2 regions of the Eremococcus coleocola ACS-139-V-Col8 genome follow, and region 1 is predicted to be linked to the other one. Evidence: riboswitches for the same ligand, from Rfam matches in the RefSeq annotation. Region 1 holds a riboswitch; the other holds the start of a gene.
What was found. A riboswitch is a leader RNA that binds a small molecule or an ion and turns the genes downstream of it on or off. The one in region 1 is predicted to bind thiamine pyrophosphate.
Positions count from the first base shown of each region.

Region 2: it holds a riboswitch for thiamine pyrophosphate, as region 1 does, so the genes downstream of both, thiT (energy-coupled thiamine transporter ThiT) here and thiW (energy coupling factor transporter S component ThiW) in region 1, are expected to answer to the same signal.

Region 1 is NZ_AENN01000010.1:17,092-26,219, forward strand. It holds gene tenA (thiaminase II) at 1-423, opposite strand, end outside; gene HMPREF9257_RS03030 (ABC transporter substrate-binding protein) at 490-1,494, opposite strand; gene HMPREF9257_RS03035 (ABC transporter permease) at 1,494-2,264, opposite strand; gene HMPREF9257_RS03040 (ABC transporter ATP-binding protein) at 2,254-3,006, opposite strand; gene thiD (bifunctional hydroxymethylpyrimidine kinase/phosphomethylpyrimidine kinase) at 2,999-3,907, opposite strand; gene thiE (thiamine phosphate synthase) at 3,959-4,594, opposite strand; gene thiM (hydroxyethylthiazole kinase) at 4,578-5,408, opposite strand; gene thiW (energy coupling factor transporter S component ThiW) at 5,405-5,971, opposite strand; TPP riboswitch at 6,063-6,149, opposite strand; gene HMPREF9257_RS03065 (glutathione peroxidase) at 6,291-6,767, opposite strand; gene HMPREF9257_RS03070 (YebC/PmpR family DNA-binding transcriptional regulator) at 6,769-7,485, opposite strand; gene HMPREF9257_RS03075 (M14 family metallopeptidase) at 7,846-9,128, shown strand, end outside.
Region 2 is NZ_AENN01000006.1:67,538-76,665, reverse strand. It holds gene HMPREF9257_RS01930 (M13-type metalloendopeptidase) at 1-1,362, opposite strand, end outside; gene thiT (energy-coupled thiamine transporter ThiT) at 1,674-2,261, opposite strand; TPP riboswitch at 2,290-2,379, opposite strand; gene HMPREF9257_RS01920 (NAD(P)/FAD-dependent oxidoreductase) at 2,456-3,568, opposite strand; gene HMPREF9257_RS01915 (ammonium transporter) at 3,553-4,671, opposite strand; gene HMPREF9257_RS01910 (HAD family hydrolase) at 4,872-5,510, shown strand; gene HMPREF9257_RS01905 (extracellular solute-binding protein) at 5,850-7,010, shown strand; gene HMPREF9257_RS01900 (ABC transporter permease) at 7,113-7,943, shown strand; gene HMPREF9257_RS01895 (ABC transporter ATP-binding protein) at 7,957-8,940, shown strand; gene HMPREF9257_RS01890 (ABC transporter permease) at 8,937-9,128, shown strand, end outside.

The sequences.
Region 1 (9,128 bases):
TTCATAAAGCCAATAGCAAGGTAATAAAGTAGCTAAGATAAAGGCCATATCCTGGTCATGGCCAGCCAACCGCATATGGTTGCTGTAGGCGTAGGCGTTAGGTGAAGGGGTGAAAGCATCCAAGTCTGTCTGGCTAATCTCCAAATCTTTGATAAAAGATCCATGGAGTTCTAGCTCAGACTGGAAGGTATCCACTAGACCTTGGCCAAAACGAATGGCTAAATCAGAAGTGGTGGCCTTGTAGGCAGCGAGGGCATGAGCCGCTCCGAAGGATTGAAGATAATAGGCATCTTGAATAACATAGCCCTTAAAAATTTTCAGGTCTAAGCTTCCATCAGCGAGAGCTTGAACAAAGGGATGGTTGAAGTTGGCATCCCAAAGCTTCTGGCTGGCAGCCAGAGCTTCTTGGCAAAAGTTTGGCATGGTTTCCTCCTTAGTTTTTGGCAAAGTTCTTTACTTTAATTTTTGGCAAAGCTAAGCAATACCAAATTAATTTTCCCCATTTAGTACCGGGTGAACTACATCGGCACCCTTGACTTCCTTGGCAATAGAGCCGGTTTCAAAGAGCCATTTAACATAGGCGTCATATTGGTCCACATCCATGGCGCCAAAGCTACCATCCTTAACCATAAAGTCTTGTAACATTTCCCAAGACTTGGCTTCGATATCTTTGTCCAAGGTATAGGCGTTTTCTTCTTTAGCGAATAAGACTTCCAAGGCTCCTTCAGGATCTTCCTTGGCAGCGTCAAACCCTTTTTGTAAGGCAGTCATAAAAGCTTTTAATAAGTCTGGATCAGATTCAATTAGTTCGTCAGAAGCGACAAAAATTAATTCTTGGGATTCTGGAATACCAAAGTCAGCAAAGTCAAAGTAGCCCATGTTATAGCCTTGGTCTTGCAGCATTAAGTATTCATGGTTAACATAGGCTCCAATAACAGCATCAACCTTATCGGTGGCTAAAGCTGGAATGAGGTCCCAACCTACATCGATCATATCGACTTTACTTGGATCTTCGCCTTCATTCGTCACCATAGACTGAACCACCGCTTCAGAAATTGGGTCAGAGGCAAAACCTACTTTTTTGTCAACTAAGTCTTTGGCACCTTTAATACCAGACTCGGTTTTATACATGATAACATCCATTCTTTGTTGGACCAGTGAACCAATGGCTTTGACTGGTACGCCTTCAGCTACAGCCTTAGACAAGACACCAGGATAAGAAATCCCAATATCGGTTTGTTTGGCTCCAACTAAACGGATGGGGTCATTGGTTTCAGCAGGCATTTCAATTTTTAAATCAATCCCTGCTTCTTTGAAGTAACCTTTTTCAATTGCTTCGTAGATAGGAATATGATTGGCATTAGGATACCAATCTAACATTAAATGAACTTCTTTTAAGTCCTCTTGGGCAGCAACTGAAGTCAATCCAGTCAGGGGCATAAGGCTAAGTAAAATAGCGGCAAAAATCAGGCTGAGTTTTTTGAAATGGGTCATTACTTTCTTCCTTTCTGATGTAAATAGGCTAATTGTTTCCGTTCCAACAAAGTGACAAAACCAAATAAAATAAGACCAATGAGCGACAAAACCAGAATTCCAGCGAAGACCCCATCCGCCTTAAGCGAAGAGGACATGCGGCGGATATAGTAACCTAAACCACCGTTGCCGCCTAACCACTCGCCGATGGTGGCGCCCATGAGGGCATAGATGACGGCTAATTTAATACCAGATAAGATAGAAGGCAGAGCCATTTGCCATTCTAAACGGTAGAAGGTCTGCCAAGGGGAGGCCTGCATATTACGAAAAAGAGCTAGATAATCTGCATCGGTTAAGCTTAAGCCATCATAGACTGAAACGACTAAAGGGAAGAAGCAGAAGAGGAAAATGACGGCCACCTTAGTCAGCATGCCATACCCAAACCACATGACAAAAATCGGTGATAAGGCAATGGTGGGAATGGTCTGCGAAATCAGAACAAAGGGATATAAGGCACGGCGGGCCCAATCAGAATAATAAATCAGAACCCCTAAGCCAATCCCAGCCACCAAGGAAATCCCCAAACCAACGGCCACCTCTTGTAAGGTAATTAAACTTTGTTCCCAGATAAAACCAGCTTGGTCCACCAGTAAGGAGATGACCTGGCTAGGCTGGGGAATGATAAAGGCTGGAATTAGGCCAGCCCCTACCGTGTATTCAGCCAGAGCTGAGATAAGGATTAAGACTAAGATAAAAGGATAGTATTGCTTGATAAAGTCTTTAAAGGTCATGATGGATGGCCTCCTCGAGTACTTTTTTGTATTGAACAAATTGGGGCAGGTAACGCATATCTTGCCGGCGTGGCCGGTCCAAGTCAATGGTTACTCGGTCTAATTGTTGACCCTTAGGGGTGGTCCCGGCCGGGTGGAGGATCATGACGTGATCACTAAGATAGACGGCTTCTTCAATATTATGGGTAATCAAGATAACCGTGGTCTTGAGGTCCTGCCAGATATCTAAAAGCCAGGCTTGCATTTCCATCTGGGTGAAGTAGTCCAGGGTCCCAAAGGGTTCATCTAACAAGAGGATGGGCTTGTCCATCATTAAGGTTCGGACAAAAGCCACCCGTTGCCGCATGCCACCCGACAGATCTTGGGGCAGGGCTTGGGTTACCTTAGCTAAGCCGGCTTTGTCTAACCAGGCTAAAGCTTGGTCGCGGTGGACCTTAACTTTAGGATTTAGTTTTTGAGGTAATAGGACATTATCCAAGACCGAAGCCCAGGGTAATAATAAGTCTTTCTGTGGCATATAAGCCACTTCTTGGGCACCTAAAGGGCGACCTTGAAAGGTTACTTGCCCGGCTTGGGGTGTCAAATCTTGGGTCAAAATTTTGAAGAGGGTGGACTTACCTGAACCAGATTTACCAATCAAAGAGATGAAGTGGCCTTCAGGCAGCTGAGCATGGATATCATCTAAAACCGGGGCTTGGCCCGGCCCCTTAAAGGAAAAAGTCAGATCTTGAATATCAATCATGTAGGTCTTCCTCAGGGTTCGTTGCGGACTCGACCAAGTTAGGGTCAAGGTCGCCTAATTGTTTTTGCAGTTCTTCCCAGGAAGAGGCCCAGGTCACAGGGGCTAGTTCTTGGACCCAGTGGTTGACGGGACCATGCCCGTGTCCGACTGCAATTGGATCAGCAATGGCTGCTTGAATAAAGGCTTTACCAATGAGGATGGCTTCCTTCAAAGGGGTTCCCTTGGCTAATTCAGCGGCAATACAGGCTGAAAAAGTATCGCCGGTTCCGTGGGTATTGATGGTATCAATCCGTGGGCTGGCCATCCAGAAACTGCTTCCATCTTCCAAGAGGACATAATCACAAGCAGCCGCGCCGTGGCCGTGCCCCCCTTTAATGATGACGTTTTTTGGACCTAATTCTTTAAGATCTAGAGCCGCTTTGATCATATCTTGAGCACTTTCTACCGAATAGCCTAGGAAAACCTCGGCTTCAGGCATATTTGGGGTGAGGACGGTCGCAAGTGGTAGTAAGTAGTCTTTGACGGTTTGAACGGCTTCGGCTTCCAATAGGGCATGGCCACCCTTGGCAATCATAACTGGGTCGACCACCAGGGGACCGAAGTCGTATTGTTTTAAGTTCTTGGCCACCGTTTCAACCAGACTCGGACTAGCTAACATCCCAGTTTTGGCGGCTCGGACTTGGTAGTCGGCTGCCATGGAAGCAAACTGGCTGGTTACAAAGTCATTTGGAATCGGGTAAGCTTCTTGGACGCCCAGGGTATTTTGAGCCGTTAGGGCAACGATAATTGACATCCCAAAGGCATGGCGGTTTTGAAAGGTTTTGAGGTCGGCTTGGAGGCCGGCGCAACCACCGGAATCAGAACCAGCGATGGTAACAACTTGTGGTGTTTCATTGGTCATGGGAGACATCCTTTCTTAACTTAAGTGAGGGCAAAAATGAATTTTTAACAATTACAAAACCTGGGTCAGTAGTTGGTTGAGTTCGGCTACCTTGCCTGCCACATCAGGGGCTTGCATAATTTCTGACACCATGGCGACACCGGCGACGCCGCTGGCGGTCAATTGGTCAAGGTTATGGGATTTAATTCCTCCGATAGCCACCACGGGTACGGGTACGGTTCGGGTGATTTTTTTGAGAGTTTCAATCGAAGTGGCTTGGGTTTTAACTTTAGTCTTAGTAGGAAATATTGCGCCCACACCTAAATAAGAAGCGCCACCTGCTACGGCAGCTTGGGCTGCGTCTAGGGATTTACTGGAAACCCCGATAATAGCATCCGGTCCAAGAATTTTGCGGGCTACCTCTACTGGTAGATCTTCGTCCCCCACATGAAGACCGGCGGCCCCTACGGCTTGGCAAATATCCAAGCGGTCATCGATAATTAAAGGAATTTGGTATCGGTCAGTAATAGCTTTGACTGCCTGAGCCTTTTGAAATAGGTCCCGGCTAGTGGCCGTTTTTTCCCGTAATTGGACCAGGCTGACTCCTGCCTGACAGGCTTGGTCAATTACTTGTAAAAAACCATCTGCGCTGAGACCAGTAGGGTCAGTCACTAAATAGAGACGATAAGGGTTAGATATTTGTTTCATAAATACTTGCTCCTTTCAGGGCATGACACCAATGGTCAGACTGGTAGACGAGGGAGAGATTATTTAATAATTGTTGGCGGAAATTTTCAAGTCCTTGACTTTGGTCGGCCGCCATTTGACCACAGATATTAAAATAGGACAAGGCGGTCATGGCAGCTTGGGCTACACTTATACTTGGTTGACTGAGGCAAGCAGCCATCAGAGCGCCGACTAAGTCACCGGACCCAACAAAGTTATCCATGGCCGGCACGCCATTATCTAAACGATAAGCCCAGGTCGGTCCAATAACTAAGTCATTTTGACCAGTTGCCACCAGACAAGGTAAGTCTGCGTCTTGGGCTAGTTGAGCTAAAGCTTGACTAAGTTCTCGCAAGGCTTGGCTTCCAGAATCTGCGGGATGGCGGTCAATCCCCTTGGCTAAACTAGGTAGGTGACTCAAGTACCGCATTTCAGACAAGTTACCTTTGATAATAGTTGGCTTAAAGGCTAATAAGTCTTGGACCAAGTCCTGGCGTAATTGACTGGAGGCAATCCCCACGATATCTAGAACCCATGGTGCTTGGCGGTCAGCTAAATCAGCGGCGGCTTGGCGGATGCCGGCCTCTTTCGTAGAATTGAGTTGGCCAAGATTAATAAAGCTGGCTTGACATGCGCGGTTGACTTGGACCACTTCCCGGGGGTCATAAGACATAATTGGACGCGCTCCCACAAATAAGAGGGCGTTGGCCAAACTTTCAGCTGTAATCTCGTTAGAAATACAGTGGATTAAAGGGCGATTAAGGGGGAAAATATTTTTGATTTGAACTGGACTCATGATTGGACTTCCTTTTGGACAGGGCGTAGACCTGACTTAGCTGGGGTAACTTTTAAAGTGCCAAAGTTGGCTTGGATTTGTTTGAAGCGACTGACCTTCAAGAATTTCTTTAAGGCGAAGAAGGCGATGGCTGACCCGATTAAAGTAGCTCCTAAAAAACGAGGGGTATAGACCAGCCAGAAGAGGTTGGTCTTAACCCCAGTGAACCAGACCATGACGGGGTAGGATAGAAGCGAACCAATAATCCCAGTGCCGAGGATTTCCCCTAGCATGGCGCCATAGATGGACTTGTTCAGCCCATGGTAACCCCAGCCGGCTAATAAGGCACCAAAGACCGCCCCGGTTAAGGCTAAGGGGGGAATACCCAAAAGAAGCATCCGGAGCACACCACAGACAGTCGCCATAATTGTGACATAGAGAGGACCCATCAAAACGGCTCCGATAATATTAACTACTGAAGACATGGGCGCCATTCCTTCAATCCGGAAGAGGGGAGATAAAACGAAGTCAATGGCAATCATAATTGCAACCACCATGACTTTCTCAGTAGAGATATGTTTCACGACAAGGACTTCCTTTCTAAATAAGTAACAAAAAAACCGTTCCATTTAAGGAACGGTTGAGATTAATAATAAGAATAGCCATTAAATAACAAGCCTTCTTAGAACATTTTCCTACGCCAGCATTATCTGGACAGGTTCCATGGGTATAATCTCAGCAAACGCACCCCAAATGTTATTACTTAGTTAGAATATCACACTGCCGATTAAAATCAAGTGAAAACCCATTCATTATTTTACAAAAATAACCTATTCCTCTGTTGCTTGTAGGAATAGGCTATGACTTAATTATTATAAATAAAATGATAAGTATCCAAGTCTCTTACTTGGCTAAGTCGGCTTCAATTGCTTCCACCATGGCTCGAGGCGAGGTTTTAGGCGCAAAACGAGTAACCTTGGCCCCATCTTTGGTCACTAAGAATTTAGTAAAGTTCCACTTGATACTCTTACCGAGGAGTCCTCCATCTTGGTCCTTTAGCCAAGCAAAAAGTAGATGGGTATCAGAGCCGTTAACCTTGCATAGTTTATGTAAAGGGAAGCTGACCCCAAAATTAATTTGGCAGGCTTCAGCTATTTCTTCATTGCTTAAATTTTCTTGTTTAAATTGGTCAGAAGGGAAACCTAGCACTACTAAGCCTTGATCCTGGTATGTCTGATAGAGACTTTCCAATTCTTTGAATTGACCCCGGAGGCCACATTGGCTGGCTGTATTCACAACGATGATGGTTTTACCAGTTAAGTCTTTGAAGGAATAGGTAGTTCCGCCTGGTCGGGTGAGTGGAATATCTGGCAGGCTCATCTTAGGCGAGGTCCACATTATGGTAGACATTTTGCACATCTTCGTCGTCTTCTAAGACATCGACTAATTTCTCAAAGACTTCTTGGTCTTCCGTAGACAGGGTAATTTCGTTGGTCGCAATCATTTCTAATTCAGCGACTTGGAATTTTTCCACGCCCATAGCTTCAAGAGCTTTGCGGATGGCCGCAAAGTCATCGGGTTCACCGTAAACAACGATTTGGTCTTCTTCATTGAAGACATCGCGGACATCACAATCGGCTTCTAAAAGGGCCATGGTAACTTCGTCCACATCGGTTCCAGAAAACATGAAGACGGCCGTATTGACGAATTGGTAAGAAACTGAACCAGGGGCTCCCATGTTGCCGCCGTTTTTCCCAAATAAAGAACGAACATTGCCGGCCGTCCGGTTTACATTATTGGTTAAGGCATCTACAATCAGCATAGAACCAGACGGACCAAAGCCTTCATAGCGAAGTTCTTGGTAGTCTTCTTCGTCGCCGCCCTTGGCCTTGTCGATCGCCTTATTAATTACATGGGCAGGCACATTATAAGTTTTAGCCCGATCAATAACGAATTTAAGTTTTTGGTTGGATTCTGGGTCAGGTTCGCCTTGTTTGGCAGCTGCATAGATTTCAATCCCGAACTTGGCATAAATCTTAGAGAGGTCAGTATCTTTTTTGCCTTTTTTATCTTTAATATTGAACCATTTACGTCCCATAGAGTCACTTCTTTCTTTTATGTAATCATTGATATTATAGAGAAGATGAGGCATATTTACAAGCCGTTTTCTTTACGGTACTAGCCTTTGCAGAATGATAAGTAAATTTATTTCAAATTTTAAGTATTTTTTAATTAAAATGAGAATGCAAAAATTAGCCTAATTATTATCCGTTTTCATTGAAAATCCTTCTCATTTTTAGGCTAATGTGACCAATTTCTCATTCGTAATGATAAGAAAACGGTTACAAAAAAATTTTTTCTTTTTATAATAAAAGTGATATTAGCCAGCTAAAATTTATAAAAGGGGAGGGAAAAAGAGTAGCTAGCTAAGAAAAATTAAGAATGGAGGAAAGAATATATGGCAAATAATTCAAAATCATCGTTAGTTAAACAAGTCTTATTAGGGCTTTCTACGACACTAGCCTTATCTTTAGTAACCGGCGTCAGTCCTGCAAGAGCAGAAGAAGGTATTGTGAGCGATCCGGTGGCTGCCTCCGCGACAGACATTGCTACAACAACTAGTGTTACTAGCGATACCACTTCAACAGAAGCTACTAATGATCAAGCTACAGATACAACAGTAGACACAGACCAAGTAGCAGATGATACAGTTGAAGCGGCTGCCGCAGAAGAAGCTGCTGAAACAGAAGAAAGTAAACCGGCGATTGATGAAACAAATATGGCAACAGGGGAAGCAAAACCTGAACCGAATGTTGATGCCGCATCGACTGAAGAAGCCATCCGTCAAATTGACCATCAAACTGCTGAAGATCCGATTGAAAATCGTAAGGATACAGTCTATATGACTGAAAAGACAATCATTACTGAAAAAGCTGAAGTAGGAGATATAGATCCAACTACAATTCAATGGACTTTAAATGGGAAACCTTTGAATGAAAGTAAAACTTATGTAATGAAAGATGGCACTTTTACAGGTGATCAATTTATTAATATTGATAATGCCAGTGTAGTTAATGGTCAATTAAACTTTAATATAACGATTAATTCCTTATTTGGTCGTGATCTTTCCTTACGGACACCAAACAATATTCGGCGGACTTTCTTAGATTATATGCATGAATATGTCTTAGAAGGCAAAACTGCGGATGGTAAAGTCATTCGTAAGGTAATAAATTTACGTCCTTATGAAAAATATATGACTTATGATGAAATGCTAAAAGATATTCAAGATACGACTGAAAACCATAAAGAAGGTCGTTTAGTAGAAACTGAAATTTATGGTAAGACAGCTCAAGGTCGCGATATGCATTATGGTATTGTTGCTAAAGACCAAGCTTCTATTGACAACTACCTTAATGTATTAACACCTGCGATGTTAAAACACCCTGATCAAGTCAAAGCATTACTTGAATCTGGAAAATTAGATTATAAGGTGCCTGTTCTAATCAATAATACCCATGCGGATGAACAACCAGGTACTGACATTGTCCGTGACCTCTTTAAACAAATTGCTACCAAAGATGTCATCCACTTTAATATGACTCAAGATGGTGTAATTAAAAAAGTCAGCTTAAATGTTTCTGAGTTATTAGATAAGTTTATTTTCTTATTTAACTTCTCTGAAAACCCAGATGGCTCTGTTGCTAATACCCGTGAGTTAGCTAATGACTTGGATCCTAA
Region 2 (9,128 bases), on a different contig from region 1:
CATACCCAAGACGTTTTCATACAAGGATTTTTCAGGGTCGATGACATAATCAGGCGTGTTCTTGTTATAGTTATCACCATAACCAACCATAACTCCCATCTTATCTAATTTTTCGATGGCTTTTTCGCGAGTGCCTTCACTTAACCATTCATTATTTTTAAGCCGTTCTTTGTACATGTCGATGATGTCATTGGTTAAGTCACGGACATCTTGGCGCGCTTCTTCCCCGAAGAATTCTTCCCCATAAGCATTACCAACCACATCAGAGAAGGTGTAAATGACATCTTCATAAGCAGCCTTATCCTTAGGTTTAGCTTCCTCAGCCCCGGATTTAGCCATGTCATATTCAGATCCAATCAAACGCAGTTCTTCAGATAATGATCCAGTGGCAGAGTTAGCAAGATTAACTAGCATCCAAGATTTTAATTGGTCGAAATGATCAGGGGACATCATGTCTTTGAGACCCGCTGAGAATTTTTGGTCGTCGACATTAATCTTCTCAGGGGTTTGACCGACTAGTTCCGTCACTGCATCCATTAAGCCAAAGTCATCAGTTAACTTCTTAGCATCTTCTAAAGAAGTTGGAAAGATATTATCAGAAGTATTCATCCGTTCTTCGCTTGGGGTCCGGTAAGAAGCCATTAATTTATCATAGTCAATGGTATTTTGGACATGCTTTTCAGCATCTTCATGACTATAGCCCATTGCTTCTAGTAACTTGATGGAGCTTTCTTTGTAAACATCCATCAGGGCCAGGCCATCAGCATTACCTTCTTCATAATAAGCAGTATCTGGCAAAATTAAGTTCCCCGACCCAATCATTAACTCATTGGTATTTGGGTCTTCCAAACCTGGCGTAGCATAGACTGCAAATGGTAAAGGTAAGGTGCTTTCAATCCAATGACTCATCTTACTCGTTAAGTCTGCAGGATCTTTTAATCCTTCGATTTCTTCAAAGTATGTCTTAAGTGGCTCAGCCCCAGCCTTGTCTCGGCCCTCGAAGTCATTTACCAACCGGTAATAGTTGATTAATTGTTCTTCTTCTTTGGTCTTCGCTTCCCGTTTACCACTGTCTAAGTCAGCAAGCATGGTTTTTAATTCCTTTTCTACATTGGCATCCAATTCATCATTAACCCCCACGGAGATTTCATCGGGAGCCATTTCAAATGAATCAAGATATTCCTTATTGACCGCTTGGAAGAAATCTTCTTGGTAGTCTGGGATTTCATCCTCAGATTCTTGGGCGAGGACAGCGGTCAGCTGACTATCTTGCCACAAGAGCGGTAAGCTGGGACTTAAGCTTGTCATTGTCATTGATGCGATTGCTAGGGTTGATAGTAATGTCAATTTTTTGTTAACCATAGAAAAACTCCTCTCAAATACTTAGCGGATCCATCATTTGATTTTTCTATCTGCTGGCCAGCAAAAATGATTATAACGTGATGTAAGCGCTAACTCAATTATAAGTTGTTTAAGCTAAAACATCAATATTATAACAATACTTGCTCATTATATTTATATTAAATTTAATGAAAAACACATAATTTTATCATTAGGAAAAATTGAAATAATTAGTAGTTTGTAAAAATCTGCAAAGTACTTCTCTAAGAATGAAAAATTATTTCAAAAAAAGCCCACAAGCATAAGCCTGTGGGCTGAATTTATTTAATGGATTAGGTCCAAGATTTGCCGTGGTTTTTAACCAAAATCAAGCGTGGGTAGAACTTAACTAAGAGGGCTATAACGATGGCACAGGTGAGGGTCTCAGAAAGGAAGGCTCCACCATTAACTAAAAATGAGTAAAGGTATGGACTTTGACCTTCAGGGGCATAAGATCCCCAGAACCAGACACCGGCTAGAAAATGAATCAGATAACGAGCCAAAGAACCTGTAACAAGGGCAGCAATCGCTAGACTAATTTGTTTACCATAAGCCTGACTTTGATCAACTAAAGTTGTTTGCATGGGTTGAACCAAGAGGCCAGCAAGACCTACTAGGGCAAAGGCGACGAAGTATTCTAAGAGAAATTGAATAATTGATAAGAAATAAGCGTCGCCAAGTAGGACTTGGAGGAGTCCCCATAAGAAACCACCTAGCATGCCGGCTGGCCAGCCACGACGTAGGCTGAGGAAGATAATCGGTAGCATTTTGACTGAGACCTCAACAGCGAAAGTTGGGGAAGGGATAAATAAGTCTAGCACCGTCGCAATAGCGGCACAGAGGGCGATTTCAAGCCAGACCCGGGTTGATAATTTTGCCATAAAAAAAACTCCTTTCAGTGTGGCGTGCACAAAAAGGAGTAAACATCTTGACGCAAGTACGAACTTGATCCAATAATGAGGGTATTTCTCAGCCAAAGTGGCACCCCTTGTTTATGTACGTGTGGAATAATTGATAGCTGTATTATAGCATAAAATTTTGTTAATGAAAAAGTTATTTTCAGTTTGAGTCATGATTAGCAGAAACAATCAGTACCACAACAAGATAGGTCAGCTAAATACATTTGGTTATCTTTGTAGTGTTGGACTTGCCCTTGATTGAGGTCAAGACCTTGCCGGCGGGCAATTTCTTCGGCTAGGACCGCAAAACGTTGACGGTATTTATAAATATAACAAAGAATTACATTTTGGTGTTGGACTTGGGGTCCCACCATGAAAAGGTCAGGCAAGAGGGTTGATTCATCCCACTCATTTAAAACCGGCCGCGTCCCGTCCAGTTCGAAGAGGTCTTGAATAAGGGGGGATTTAACCGCAGCAAAGCCAGTGGCCAAAATAGGGGCAGTTGGACTGTCGAAGTGTGATCCGTCTTGGCTGATTAAAGTGAAAAGGGGTCCTTTTTTCTGGATGGCTTGAATACGGACGCCGCGTTTGATTTCAATGGCCGCAGCAAATTGTTGGTAGCGGTGTTTAGTATAGAGCGATAGGCCTTGACTGGGGTCATAAGACTGAGAGTCTATGGCAGAACGATCCGTATAAATAGTTGACCGGTAGCCACGCCGCGCCGAGGCAATGGCGGTATCAAAAGCAGCTTCATTGCCACCAATGATACTATAGGTTTGGGCTTCAGTTAAGTGCTGGTAATCCCCTAATTGACTATAATGAATGCCTAAGTAGGCATTTTCAATCCCGCCATCATAAGGAAAAGCATAGTCACCCAGGGCCAAAATTAAATAGGGACTTTGGTAGGAGTCTTTTTTTCCTGTCAAGTGGTAGTAGCCGTCCTGATAAGAAATATGATAAATTTCTTCACCACAGATGACAGGCAATTGAAGTTCATCAGCAATGGCTTGTAGGTAGGCCGCAAAGGCTGGACCCGAAGGGTGTTCACTTTGAAGGAACATGCCTGGTGAGGTGTCCGGTGTGACCGCATTTAGGTCGGGAAAACCAAAGCCAGCCGTATTGAAGGAGGGTGAAATAAAATGGGTATAAGGGCTCCATTGGCGGAAGGATTGCCCCACCTGACCCTTATCAATGACCTGGAAGTCAGTGATTCCAAAACGTTTTAGGGTTGCGGCCATCCCGATTCCAGCTGCGCCGGCACCGAGAATAGTGATTAATGATTTTTGCATGAGAATGTGCCTCCTTTATGGCTGAATGGAATTAGTTGACAGAGATAGAGAGTAAGATGGGTTCCTAACCAGGTGATTAGCATGGTCAGCCCCAGGGCAAGCACTTGCGCCCAGATAAAATCTGGTTTAAAAGCGAAAAATAAACCCGTTTCATGGTTAGGCGTTAGTTGAGGGGCGGCCAAGAAGATGAGGCCAGTGGCGCCGATTAAGCCCCCTAAGCCGTTGATAATAAAGGAATCCACCGGATCATGGATGGACCAACGGTCTAAGGCCCAAGCAATTAAATAACCCGAGACCATAGCAAGGATCAACATAGCCCATAGGGGCAGAAAAGCGACACCTGCTGTGGACGTCACTAGCCCCACCATCATCCCGGTCATTAAATGACGGCTCTTTAAATGCTTATAATGATAGATAACCTGACCTAAACTGGCGGAAAGAACGGCAATGACCGTGTTACTTATAATCAAGGGGGCTTGCTGACTAAAGTCCCCCAAAGGTCCTAGGTTAAATCCAAACCAGCCAAAGGCGATTAAAAAGCTTGCCATATAATTGGGAATGAGGTCAGAGGGACGGTTTCCTAGGTCTGGACTACGGTCATGATAGCGCCGGGCTAGAATGAGGGAGGTTAAGCCTGCAGACAAATGGACCACTAACCCCCCAGAAAAGTCAAGAGCACCCATTGCATTTAAGATACCTTGGTCTGTCCAGAGTAAATAAGCTAAGGGGGAATAAACTAATACTAACCAAAGGGGCGTGAAAACCACGAAGTAAGGCCAGGCCACTCGGCCATTGAGGGTTCCCATAAACATAATTGCGGCATAAATAAAAAAAGCCCCCTGTAAACACATGTCAGCCAGTAAATCAGGTTCAGCCTTTAATAAGCTAGACCAGAAGGACCCTATGTGACCGTTATCATAGATTAAGGGATAGCCCAGGCAGAACCAGGCTAGGATCGCCGTCAAGAGGCCCATGGTCATCATGGTCAAAGATTGATCAACCTGACGGTCAGGGGCGGCATTGGCATAGAGGACTGGCACCGAAAAGAGCATGGGCCACATAAGGATAAAACAAGTCAATTTAAAGATGAGTGATGATAGCAAGGTCGATCCTCCTAAAAATAAATTTTAGTTAAACAGTAATAGTTACCATTTAACTAAAATTAAGTAATAAAGTCAAGCGAAAAATCATCATTTGGCTGAAATCATGAATGAATTGATAAAATATGAAACTTGGTTAAGTTTGCTTAAGTCAAGACAAATTAGTTATACTATTTAGTAACAAAAGGAAAGGGAGTGCAGACATGAATATAATTTTTGATATGGATGGGGTTTTAATTAAGTCAGAATATGCCTACTCTTTAGCTATTCAAAGAGTCTTGGCAGACCACGGAGTGGATGTAGATTTATCATATATTGACCAGTATCGGGGCCGGTCGAATCCAGAAACTTGGCAGGAGATTATTGCTGACTTTAGCGTTTTAGACCAGGCGTCGGACTACTATATTGACCGCGTCTTTAGTTACCGTGAAGAAATTGTGGCTCGGGATGGGATTATTCCTTGTGACCATATCTTAGAATTATTAAATGCTTGGCACGGCAAGGGCTACCGAATGTCAGTGGCCTCATCTTCACCTATGTCAGAAATTGAACGTACTATGGATGCTCTTGGAATAAGGTCATATTTTGAGCATTTAGTGACCGGTGAAGCGGTTGCCCAGTCTAAACCGGCCCCAGATATCTTCTTATATTCGGCTAAGTTGATGAACTTAGAACCTAAAGATTGCATCGTAATTGAGGATTCAAGTCATGGGGTTCAAGCAGCCAAATTAGCTGGCATGTATTGTATTGCTTATGTTGATCCTCATGAACCCGCCCAAGATGTTTCATTAGCAGATGAAGTAGTGGAGGATTATCGAGACTTGTTAGACCGGAAATTATAGGAAAATTGGTACAAATTAAATTAGATTAAACGCTTTCTATTCATTAAGATAGGAGCGTTTTTTTATGGAATTATTATGCATAATACTATATATCCGGATTATTATAAGTAAGCTAATGAATAAATTATTTACAAATAATTTACTAATTAATCCTTTCTTTATAGTAACAAGGTTTCACTAATGAAAAGGACAAAAAAGCTTAGATTTTGCTTATTTTCTTTACATAAAATTAATATAGCATCGGAAAAATTTACGTTGAATTTACCTTGAATTTACGTTGAGTTAATAACTGATTGTTATAATTTGTTTGTTAAAAAATTGACTATTCAGGAGGAAATTATGAAAAAATTCTTGAAAAAAGTAACCTGTGCTGCCCTAACTTTAGGAACTCTTGCTGGTTTAATTTCACCAACCGCTTTTGCGCAAGATAAACAAACCATTACTTTATGGACTGGTGGGTCTGATAATATCCGTTTAGTGTATGAGGAATTAGAAAAAGCTTTTGATTCATCAGAGTATGGTAAAAAATATGATTTAGAAATTCAATTTGTCTTATCTGGATCTGGGGCTCAAAGTGTTCGTGATCGGATTGTTGCAGCAGCCGCAGCCGGTGAAAAAGAAACAGATTTTGATATTGTGGAAATGGGAGCTGACGAATTTGTTTCCTATACAGCGGATAATTCTGCTGAAGATATGTTTCTTCCACTCGACTTTTCGAAAATTCCTAATTCTGAAAACGTCGAAGCTCAAGTAGCTGAGGGTAGCGAGTATCTAATTCCTTTCCGAGGAACAACCGTTGTGTTAGCTTATGATGAAGAACGTGTTGATAAAGTACCAACTACTTCTGAAGAACTTTATCAATGGATTAAAGACCATCCAGGTCGTTTCGCATATAATACCCCAGGTTCAGGCGGGGCTGGTAGTTCATTTGTAACGACTGCAATCTATAATAACCTAGATGAAGAAGCACTTGTTTCTGATGATCCTGCTAATATGGAGAAATGGGATCAAGGTTTTGATTTATTAAAAGACCTACATGGATCACTTTATCAATCAGGTGGTAAGACGGTTTATCCAAATAAAAATCAAGGAACCATTGATTTATTAATTGATCAACAAGTGGATATGATTCCTGCTTGGGCAGATCAAATTATTTCACAAATTAATCAAGGAATCCTTCCTGAAACCACCAAAATTACCCAAATCGATCCTGCTTTCACTGGTGGATTAGTAACCTTCGCGATTCCAACGATTGGCCGGCAAGCTGAAAATCCAGAAGGCGCTTATGCTTTCTTTGATTTCATGTTATCTGAACAAGCACAACAAATTCTATTAGATAATATGGCAGCTATTCCATTGATTGATTCATCTAATATGGATTCTGCAAATGCTGAATTATTAAAAGACTTAGATGTGACTAATTTCAGACGCACAAGTCTAGGTGAGTTAGGTGGTCAATTAACTGAACGTTGGGATAAAGAAATTGGAACCCTTAACTAAGTAATATCATAAAATTTAAAAACAAAGCAGGCTGAGACAGGAGTCACAGCCTCTTGTTTTTTAAGGCATTTGAGTTTAATCAGACAGACGAGGAGTATTGTCATGCAATTTATTAAAAATAGCTATTATAAATATGGCCGCAGTAATCTCATCAATTGGATTGTTTTCATCATTTTTTTAACCTTTTTCTATACCCCTTTGTTAAATAATATGATTGTAGCTTTTGGGGATGTTTACCGTTTTCCAGATATTTTACCGTCTATTTTTGGATTTAAATGGTGGAAATTTGTATTTGGGCAAGACCAACTAGTGTCTTCAATTGCATCATCCTTTATCATTGCCACCTTAACTACAATTGCGACCTTATTAGTGTGTATTCCAGCAGCCTACGCTTTAGCCCGCTATCGTTTTAAAGGTCGTCAGGGTGTGATGTTTACTTTTTTAGTTTCCAATGCCTTTCCAAAGATGGGGATTTATGTATCCATGGCCATTTTATTCTATAAAATGAAATTAATTGGAACCGTACCAGGGGTCATTATTGTGCATATGATCAATTCCATGATGCTGATGATTATGATACCGTCTGCTTCCTTTAGAGCGATACCACTCCAACAGGAGGAAGCGGCGCGTGATATCGGGGCCAAACCCTTAACTGTCTTTCGGAAAATAACCTTACCTCAAGCTATGCCAGGTATTATTGTGGCTAGTATCTATACCTTTCTAGGTTCCTTAGAAGAAGCTCAAGGGACTCTATTGGTAGGATTTCCAGAAATTTCAACCATGGCAACAGCCATGTATGGGGTTATTTTGGATTATCCTATCCAGGCTGGGGCTGTATTCTCATTGATTTTGATGTTGCCATCCTTGGTGTTAATCGTTATTTTTCGTAAATATCTCAGTGCCAAAACACTGGGTGAAGGCTTTAGGATGTAGTTAGGAGCATAAAATGACAGTTAAAGTAAAAGTGAAAGATTTAAGTATTATTTATGATAATGGTGACGGCGTTCGTGATGTTAATTTAGATATCTATGAAAATGAGATTTTAACACTTTTAGGTCCATCAGGATGTGGTAAAACTACAATTTTGAGAGCCATTGGTGGCTTCAATAAAGTGACCCAAGGGAGCATCTTAATTGATGATCAAGAAATTACTAATTTAGAACCCGAAGACCGGCCGACGGGGATGGTTTTTCAAGGTTATAATTTGTGGCCGCATATGAGTGTTTATGATAATTTAGCTTTTGGTTTGAAATTAAGAAAGGTTAAGAAGGTTGAAATAAAAGAAAAAATAAAAAATGTCTTAGACTTAGTTAAGCTTCCTGGCATCGAAAAGAAGTATCCAGCCCAGCTTTCAGGGGGGCAACAACAACGGGTGGCGATTGCTCGATCAATTTTATTAGAGCCTGCTGTCCTATTGTTGGATGAACCATTCTCAGCCTTAGATGCCAAAATTCGTCAAGAAATGCGGTTGGAACTGAAGCGTATTCAACAAGATCTTAACCTAACCGTTGTCTTTGTTACCCATGACCAAGAAGAGGCTATGTCAATCTCGGACCGGATTGTAGTTATGGATAAGGGGCACATTTCGCAATTAGGAACACCAAATGAAATCTATGATAATCCTCAATCTCAATACGTGGCTTCCTTTATTGGTGCGATGAATTTCTTGCCAACAGAAACGGGTCAAACTATGGCTATCCGCCTAGAAGATGTCTTAGTGGGACCGGCATCTATGTATGAGCAAAAGGCAGAGGTTGAAGCCATTATGTTAGTAGGACATTATGCGATTCTTTCATTAAAGACGCAGAATAATCAACATCTACAATCTTACGTCACCCGGACTGAGTCGGCCAAGTATCTTGAAGGGGATGCCATTTCTTATCAAATTGCTAAATATCAAATGTATGATAAGAAGGAGGCCCTTCAATGAAAAATAAGGATAACCGTTGGACCCCTTATTTATTAATAGCGCCTGCCTTTCTGGTCATTTTAATTTTTGTGATTTATCCGATGTTCTCTGCTTTTGTCCGTTCGTTCTCTATTAAAGGCGGCGGGGGCTTTACCTTAGAACATTATACTTACTTCTTTACAGATCCCATCCAAATTCAAAACATTCTT